Regions from separate parts of the Streptomyces sp. NPDC014623 genome, predicted to be linked through region 1. Evidence: riboswitches for the same ligand, from Rfam matches in the RefSeq annotation. Region 1 holds a riboswitch; each other region holds the start of a gene.
What was found. Region 1 has a riboswitch for cyclic di-AMP ahead of ACF1FZ_RS17470 (M23 family metallopeptidase). Riboswitches for the same ligand answer to the same signal wherever they lie in the genome.
Positions count from the first base shown of each region.

Region 1 (2,251 bases):
GAGCTCCAGGACCGTGCGGTAGCCGTAGGCGCCGGAGTAACCGGCCGACTTCACCGTGCCGCTGTGCACGGCCTTGACCGGCGTACCGGTCGGGGCCGCGAAGTCCAGCCCGGTGTGGTGGCCCGAGGACCACATCGATCCGGCCTGGCCGTAGGTCGAGCTGATGTAGTAGGAGGAGGTCGGGACGGCGTAGCTGGCGGCGAGCTTGGCGAGCCGCTCGGCCTCCGCCTTCTTCTTCGCCGCTTCCTCCGCCGCCTTCTTCTTCGCCGCGGCCTCGGCCTCGGCCTTGCTCTGCTGCTTCGCCGCCTGGGCCGCGGCGGCCTCGACCGCCGCCTTCTCCTCCGCGGCCCTGGCCTCGGCCTCGGCCCCCGCCTGCTGCTGCTCGGCCTGCTGGAGGATGCGGGCGCGCAGCGCCTCACCGGCGTCGGTGGTGCCCTGCTCGGCCTCGGCCGCGGTGATGCCCGCGGTGGTGAGCGGGGAGGAGACGGCCGCCGTCTCGTGGTCCGGGCCGGAGTCGCCGGACATGAACGCGCCGACACCGGGAAGGGACTTGGCGTCGGGGAGATTGTCCGCGATGGAATCGGGAAGAGAAATGGAGACCGGCGGCTTGCTCTGCGCGGTGGCCATGCCACCCGCACCGACGGCCGCGATGACACCGACGCCGAGGACGGTGGAGCTACGAGCGAGACCGCGCTGCTTGGCTACGCGGTGCCTGCCGCGAACGGGACGGATGGACTCCTCGGTGGGGTTCCATTCCTCCCATGTCCTGTCCTCATCACCGAAACTGCCGGTCCTGAAGGATGACGGTGCCTCGGGGGCAGGCTGGTTGGACGCCACGTGGGCGCACTCCTTTCCTTCCTTCTCGCCTACCGGGTTAGCTGACGGGTTCGGAGCAGGAAGGTCTCCTACGGACCCCTTCGTCTCTCGCGAGACACAGGTGTCCGATTCACCCCATGTAGGTGGTTCCCCGGTTCCCTTGCGGAATTCGGCGCTGCGCACGGTGTCGCCTCTTGCGACGACAGGTACAACCGCGCTGCGTTATCGAACGTTAATAGACACCGGGGCCCGATTCCAAGCTGTTCCCGCAGATCGACCACGATCCCGGCCTGGACTTTCACGTCTCAAACGGGCGCAAACGGGCGACTTGAGCATCCCGCATCCGGCCACCAGTTTCTGACGCTGTGTCAAATGTTATGCGAGCGGCTTCTTTCGACTACCGACGGTCGCGACCGGTCATTCACTGTCCCGCCGCACGATCTTCACCGTCGTGCGCCGCTCCTGCTGCCCCCGCGCGGGGCGGCCGACCGCGAGGAGCGCCAGGTCGTCCGTCGACCGGCCACCGGTGTGCAGCCGTACGTCATCGGTGAGCGCGGACAGCAGTTCGTCGGGCCCCGGGAAGAGCCGGCCCCGCAGCCGGGCCGCCGGGTCGTAGAAGGCACCCTTCGCGTCCCGCGCCTCGGAGAGCCCGTCGGTGAAGGCCAGGAACATCGCCCCGGCCGGCAGCGTCCACTCGTCCGACCGGTCCGGCCACACGTCCAGCCCCATCCCGAGCGGCAGCGCGGGCACGGTCGGCGCCAGTACCTCCAGCGCCCCGTCCGCGTGCAGCACGAGCGGCTCGGGATGACCTCGGTTGACGACCCGCAGCGTGTCCGAACCGGCCGGGATCTCCGCGAGTACGGCGGTGACGAACCCCTCCATGGAGTCCAGCCCGCCCCGCCGCGAACCCTCGCGGGCCAGTGCCCGCTCCAGGCGCTGCACCACGCCCTCCAGCGACAGCTCCTGCTCGGCGGCCTCCCGGAACGCCCCGATCACGACGGCCACCGCCGCCACGGCGTCCAGTCCCTTGCCCCGTACGTCCCCGACGACCAGACGCACCCCGAACGGCGTGTCCGCGACGGCGAACAGGTCACCGCCCACGAACTCGTCCGCCTGGGCCGCCTCGTACCGCGCCGCGACCAGCAGCCCGCCGATCCGGTCCTCGGGCGTCGGGAGCACGGCACGCATCGCGGTCTCCGCGATCACCCTGGCCGAGGCCAGCTGCTCGTTCCCGCGGCGTACGACACGGTTGATGGCGAGGGAGAGCGCGGCGACGGTGATCAGGGTGAGCAGATCGGTGACCGGCACGACCTCGGCGAGCATGCCGTCCGAGACCCGGATGGCGAACACGACGATGACCGCCGCCACTCCGACACGGACGGTGCCGGCCAGTGAGAAGAACGGGGCGGCGATCAGCGGGGCGGCGGCGAAAAGA
Region 1 is NZ_JBIBZU010000009.1:270,892-273,142, reverse strand. It holds gene ACF1FZ_RS17470 (M23 family metallopeptidase) at 1-837, opposite strand, end outside; cyclic di-AMP (ydaO/yuaA leader) riboswitch at 849-1,001, opposite strand; gene ACF1FZ_RS17465 (PP2C family protein-serine/threonine phosphatase) at 1,234-2,251, opposite strand, start outside.

Region 2 (2,251 bases), on a different contig from region 1:
CTCGGTCCGGGCGCCCTCGGCGGAGTCGGCGGTGCGCTGGGCCGCCGACTGCCGCACGGCGGGTCTCGCGGTCGGGTGCTTCCGGCCGCCGTCGGTGCCGGACGGGATCTCCAGACTGAGACTGACCGCCCGGGCAGACCTCACACAGGATCAGATCGCCACCGCCGTGGACACGGTCCTCGCGACGTCGCCCCTGCCGGTCAGCTGAACGGCAGGCCGGCCGGTCCTGTTCAGGACCCTGCTGCCGCCTTCGGCGGACGTACTGCTCGCGCTCGTCCGGTTCCCGGCCGTGGCCCTGCTGGTGGACCGTCCGGGCCGGTGGCGGCCGCGTACCGCCCGTGCGGCCGGGGGCGGCAGCGGCACCGCGCTGGGGCCCGAGCCGGTGGTGGGGCCACCGCCTGGTGGGGCCCCCGCCGCACCGAACCAAGCGAAAGGGAGCGTCAGCGGACCCGCCCGTACCAGACGTTGCCGGACCAGATCCTCTCCAGCCGGACCACGGCGCCGGCCTTCGGCGAGTGCCAGATCTTTCCACTGCCGGCATAGATCCCGACGTGGTACACGCTGCGGCCCGCGTGGAAGAAGACCAGGTCGCCGCGTTTCCGCTGCGACCTGGAGATATGGCGGGTCTTGTTGTACTGCTGTTGTGCCGTGCGGGGAAGTTTCCTGCCGGCTTTCTTGAACGAGTAGAGCGTGAGCCCCGAGCAGTCGAACCGATGAGGGCCCGCGGCGCCCCATCGGTAGGGCGCGCCCTTCTTCGAAGCGGCGATCTTGAGCGCTTTCGTCGAATGGGTGGCGGCCTCGGCGTCGTTCACGAAACCAGGCGCCAGCACGGTGGTGCCTACGGCGAACGTCAGGACCGAGGCCGTACCGACCCGGGCGAACAGAGACGGGACATGAACCTGCGCAGTCATGCGCAACCCTTCGTCAGCCGCCTGTGAAGGATGACCTGTCGGGTTCGGGCTGGCGAAGTCGCCCGGCCGCACTGCGGCTTCACCCCGAGGACCGCCCGGATCTCCGGTCGGCCCGTTGCGCTCGGGTCCTCCACTCCTGCCGATCCACTCCTGTCGACCAGGCATCCGGACAGCGGCAGGACTCGGCGTCCGCCCGGACCGCCCCGCCGCGGTGGCGGGGGCTTGTCGTCCCAGGGATCTTTACGCACCTACCGCCGGATTTCCTCACTGAAGCGACGATATGTGAGAGTCATCACTATTGATCCGATCGGGTGGCCGCAGCCGGACCGGAGCCAAGGCGACGGCGACGGACCAGCCGTGTACCAGCGGCGGAACGATGCACGCCGCTCAGTGTCCGTACTCGTTGCGCAAGTTGGGCTGTAGCTCGGGCGGGGGAGCTTCTACGCCGATCGAGCGAGGAAAACTCATCGGCCCGCCGGGCGTGTCGTGAAAGGGTGTCGGAAAGGGGCGGTGGCCCCCGAGTCGGGCCTCGGGAACGCTCAACTCGAGGACGCGGGAGGCACTGAGATCCGTCCGGCCCGGCGCTCCCCGTCCAGCAGCCGCAGCGCCCTGGCAAGGGTTTCCGCGTGGACCTGCGACTCGCCCCGCTCGTGCATCAGGACCAGTGCGTCCCGGAGGGCCGGCGCCCGGGACGCGAGCGCCTGAGCCGCCCGGAGCGCCCCGTACGTGTCACCGCCATGCGCGGGGTTGATGCGGCCGAGCTGGTCGAGCACCTCCAGGTAGCAGTCGACGAACTCGGCCTCGGCGCGGGTCAGCGCGGGGAGGGGCGGGAACCGGGGTGGGAGCATCGGGGGTTCACCTCGCGGTGTGCGGCGGCTGGGACGGCGTACGGTTCTCCACCACGTGGTCCACCAGGCCGAACGCCAGGGCGGCCGGGGCGTCGAGGACGGTGTCCCGCTCGATGCCGGCGCTGATCTCCCGCGTGGAACGGCCCGTGTGACGGGACAGCATGGCCGTGAGCAGTTCGCGCTCGCGCTCCAACTCCCGGGCCTGGAGCTGGAGATCGGAGGGCTGACCCTGCACCGGCTCGTCCAGGGCGGGCTGCTTGATGACTACCCGGGCGCCGGGCAGGGCGTGCCGGCGCCCGGGCGCGCCGGCCGCGAGCAGTACCGCGGCACTGGAACCCGCCTGGCCCAGACAGAAGGTCTCCACCTCGCAGGAGAGGAAGCGCATGGTGTCGTAGATCGCTGTCATGGCGTTGAAGGAGCCGCCGGGCGAATTGATGTAGAGGGAGAGGGGGCGGTCGGGGTCCGCGTGCTCCAGGTGCATGAACTGCGCGA
Region 2 is NZ_JBIBZU010000017.1:98,300-100,550, forward strand. It holds gene ACF1FZ_RS25540 (8-amino-7-oxononanoate synthase) at 1-208, shown strand, start outside; partial or broken gene ACF1FZ_RS25545 (LysE family translocator) at 215-394, shown strand; gene ACF1FZ_RS25550 (C40 family peptidase) at 441-911, opposite strand; cyclic di-AMP (ydaO/yuaA leader) riboswitch at 915-1,085, opposite strand; gene ACF1FZ_RS25555 (hypothetical protein) at 1,451-1,759, opposite strand; gene ACF1FZ_RS25560 (ATP-dependent Clp protease proteolytic subunit) at 1,767-2,251, opposite strand, start outside.
Region 2: it holds a riboswitch for cyclic di-AMP, as region 1 does, so the genes downstream of both, ACF1FZ_RS25550 (C40 family peptidase) here and ACF1FZ_RS17470 (M23 family metallopeptidase) in region 1, are expected to answer to the same signal.

Region 3 (2,251 bases), on a different contig from region 1:
TGGCGAACGCCGCGTCGAGGTATTCGGCGTGGGCGCCGAAGAGCGGATTGAGCAGCTCCATCACCTCGTCGGACATCCCTGCGGGCGAGGTGTCGCTGCGCTTCACCTTGTAGCGGCGGTGCGCGTCGTTCGACTTGAGGTAGTCGGCCTCGATGGCCTCCTTCTCGACGCCGACCGCGAGCAGTGAGACCGCGATCGACAGGCCGGCCCGGTCCTTGCCCGCCGCACAGTGCATCAGCGCCGGCACGCTGTCCTCGGCCAGCGCGTGCAGCACGCGGCTGTGTTCGGCGGTGCGGTCCTTGATGATCGAGCGGTACGAGGCGACCATCCGCTCCGTCCCCCTGCCGTCGGCCAGGATCGAGCGCAGTTGCTGGATGTTCCCGTCACGCACCAGCCGCCAGAACTCCGCGCCGTCGGCGGGATCGGAGAGGGGGATGCTGACGTTCCGGACACCGGGAAGCTCGATGTCGAGGCCGTCGAGCTTGTGGTCGGCGGCATTGCGGAAGTCGAAGATCGTGTGCAGCCCGAGTCCGGCGAGGAAGGCGGCGTCGGCCTCGGTGGCGTGGGCGAGGTGACCGCTGCGGTAGAGGCGCCCGTACCGCACGGTGCGGCCGTCCACGGTCGGAAGTCCGCCGACGTCACGGAAGTTGCGGACGCCGGTCAGGTCGACGTCCGTCGGCTCGGGGCGGGCCGGCGGGACCTCTGGCAACTGCGTCACAAGGGCTCCTGGAGTGTCAGGCGTCGGCGCCGCTCGCCGACGGGGCACGCCCGCGACGATACGACATGGCTGCATCGGGCAACCGTCTTGGCCGCCCGGTGCGGGCCTCACCGGAGATGACGGTCGCCGCATGTCCGTATTGGTGCTTTTTTGTGAACATGCCCTACTTATTCAGTAGATGGGTCGAGGCAGGTGAGCGGGATCATATCTGTGACGGTGCGTGGTGAAGGTGCCGACGACTATTCCGGACGCCGAGCGGAAAGCCAAGATCCGTAATCCACGGAGTGTGACGGGAATTCCGTACCGGAAATGAAGAGCGGATTCCGGTCCGTGATCCGCGGCTTGTCCGTGGCGTCCCGGCTCGCTTACGGTCACGGTCAATCCGGACGGAACGCCTAATCCTGCCGCCGCCCGGAATCCGCACCGACTCACGTGTGGCAGGAGCGGGGGAACCAGGTAGGCCGCCGGCCGGAGGGATCCGGTACGGCTAGGGGTCAAGCCGCACGCACCGCGCGGCCGGGCATCTCCAGTCCGAACCCGACAGCTCACCTCGCAGGCGCCGGAGAGGAAACCCCCCATGCCCGCAAAAGGCAAGCACCGTCGTACGAAGACCGGCCCGATCTCCCGAGGCGTCCTCGCCGCAGGGACCGGCGGCGCCGTTCTCGCCCTCCCGCTGATCGGCGCCACCGGCGCCCACGCCGCCGAGCAGGCCGCTCCGGCTGCCAAGTCCGCCGCCGCGCACAGCACCCTCAGCTCCGCGGCCGCGGCGAAGGGTGCCCCGAAGACCTACTCCGTGGTCTCCGGCGACTACCTCTCGAAGATCGCTGCCGACAAGAAGGTCAAGGGCGGCTGGCAGAAGCTGTACCAGGACAACCGTGAGGTCGTCGGCGAGGACCCGGGCCTGATCCTCCCGGGCATGAAGCTGACCCTCGGCGCCAAGGTGTCCGGCTCCGCGGAGAAGGCCTCCGAGGCCGTCCCCTCGACGGCGGGGAAGGCGGCCCCGGCCGAGAAGGCCGCCGCCCCGGCAGCTCCGGCCGAGAAGGCGGCCGCGGCGACCACCGACGCCGGTGCGTCGGAGAGCGGCAGCTCCGGTTACGCCGCTCCGGTCGAGGGCGCCGGTGTCACCACCCAGTACCGCGCCTCCGGCGCCAGCTGGTCCAGCGGTTACCACACCGGTGCCGACTTCCAGGCGGCCTCCGGCACCAGCGTCAGGTCCATCGGCCCGGGCACGGTGGTCTCCGCGGGCTGGAGCGGCTCGTACGGCAACGAGGTCGTCATCCAGCACAGCGACGGCATGTACTCCCAGTACGCGCACCTGTCCTCGCTCGGGGTGTCGGCCGGCCAGGCCGTCACGGGTGGCCAGCAGATCGGCCTCTCCGGCTCCACCGGCAACTCCACCGGTCCGCACCTCCACTTCGAGGTCCGGACCGGCCCGGGCTACGGCTCGGACGTCGACCCGATCGCCTACCTGCGTTCGCACGGAGTCTCCGTCTGAGGCACACCACCCGAAGGCGGGCGAGAGGGGCGGTGCGC
Region 3 is NZ_JBIBZU010000012.1:109,069-111,319, forward strand. It holds gene ACF1FZ_RS20400 (tyrosine-protein phosphatase) at 1-718, opposite strand, end outside; cyclic di-AMP (ydaO/yuaA leader) riboswitch at 1,130-1,290, shown strand; gene ACF1FZ_RS20405 (peptidoglycan DD-metalloendopeptidase family protein) at 1,296-2,213, shown strand.
Region 3: it holds a riboswitch for cyclic di-AMP, as region 1 does, so the genes downstream of both, ACF1FZ_RS20405 (peptidoglycan DD-metalloendopeptidase family protein) here and ACF1FZ_RS17470 (M23 family metallopeptidase) in region 1, are expected to answer to the same signal.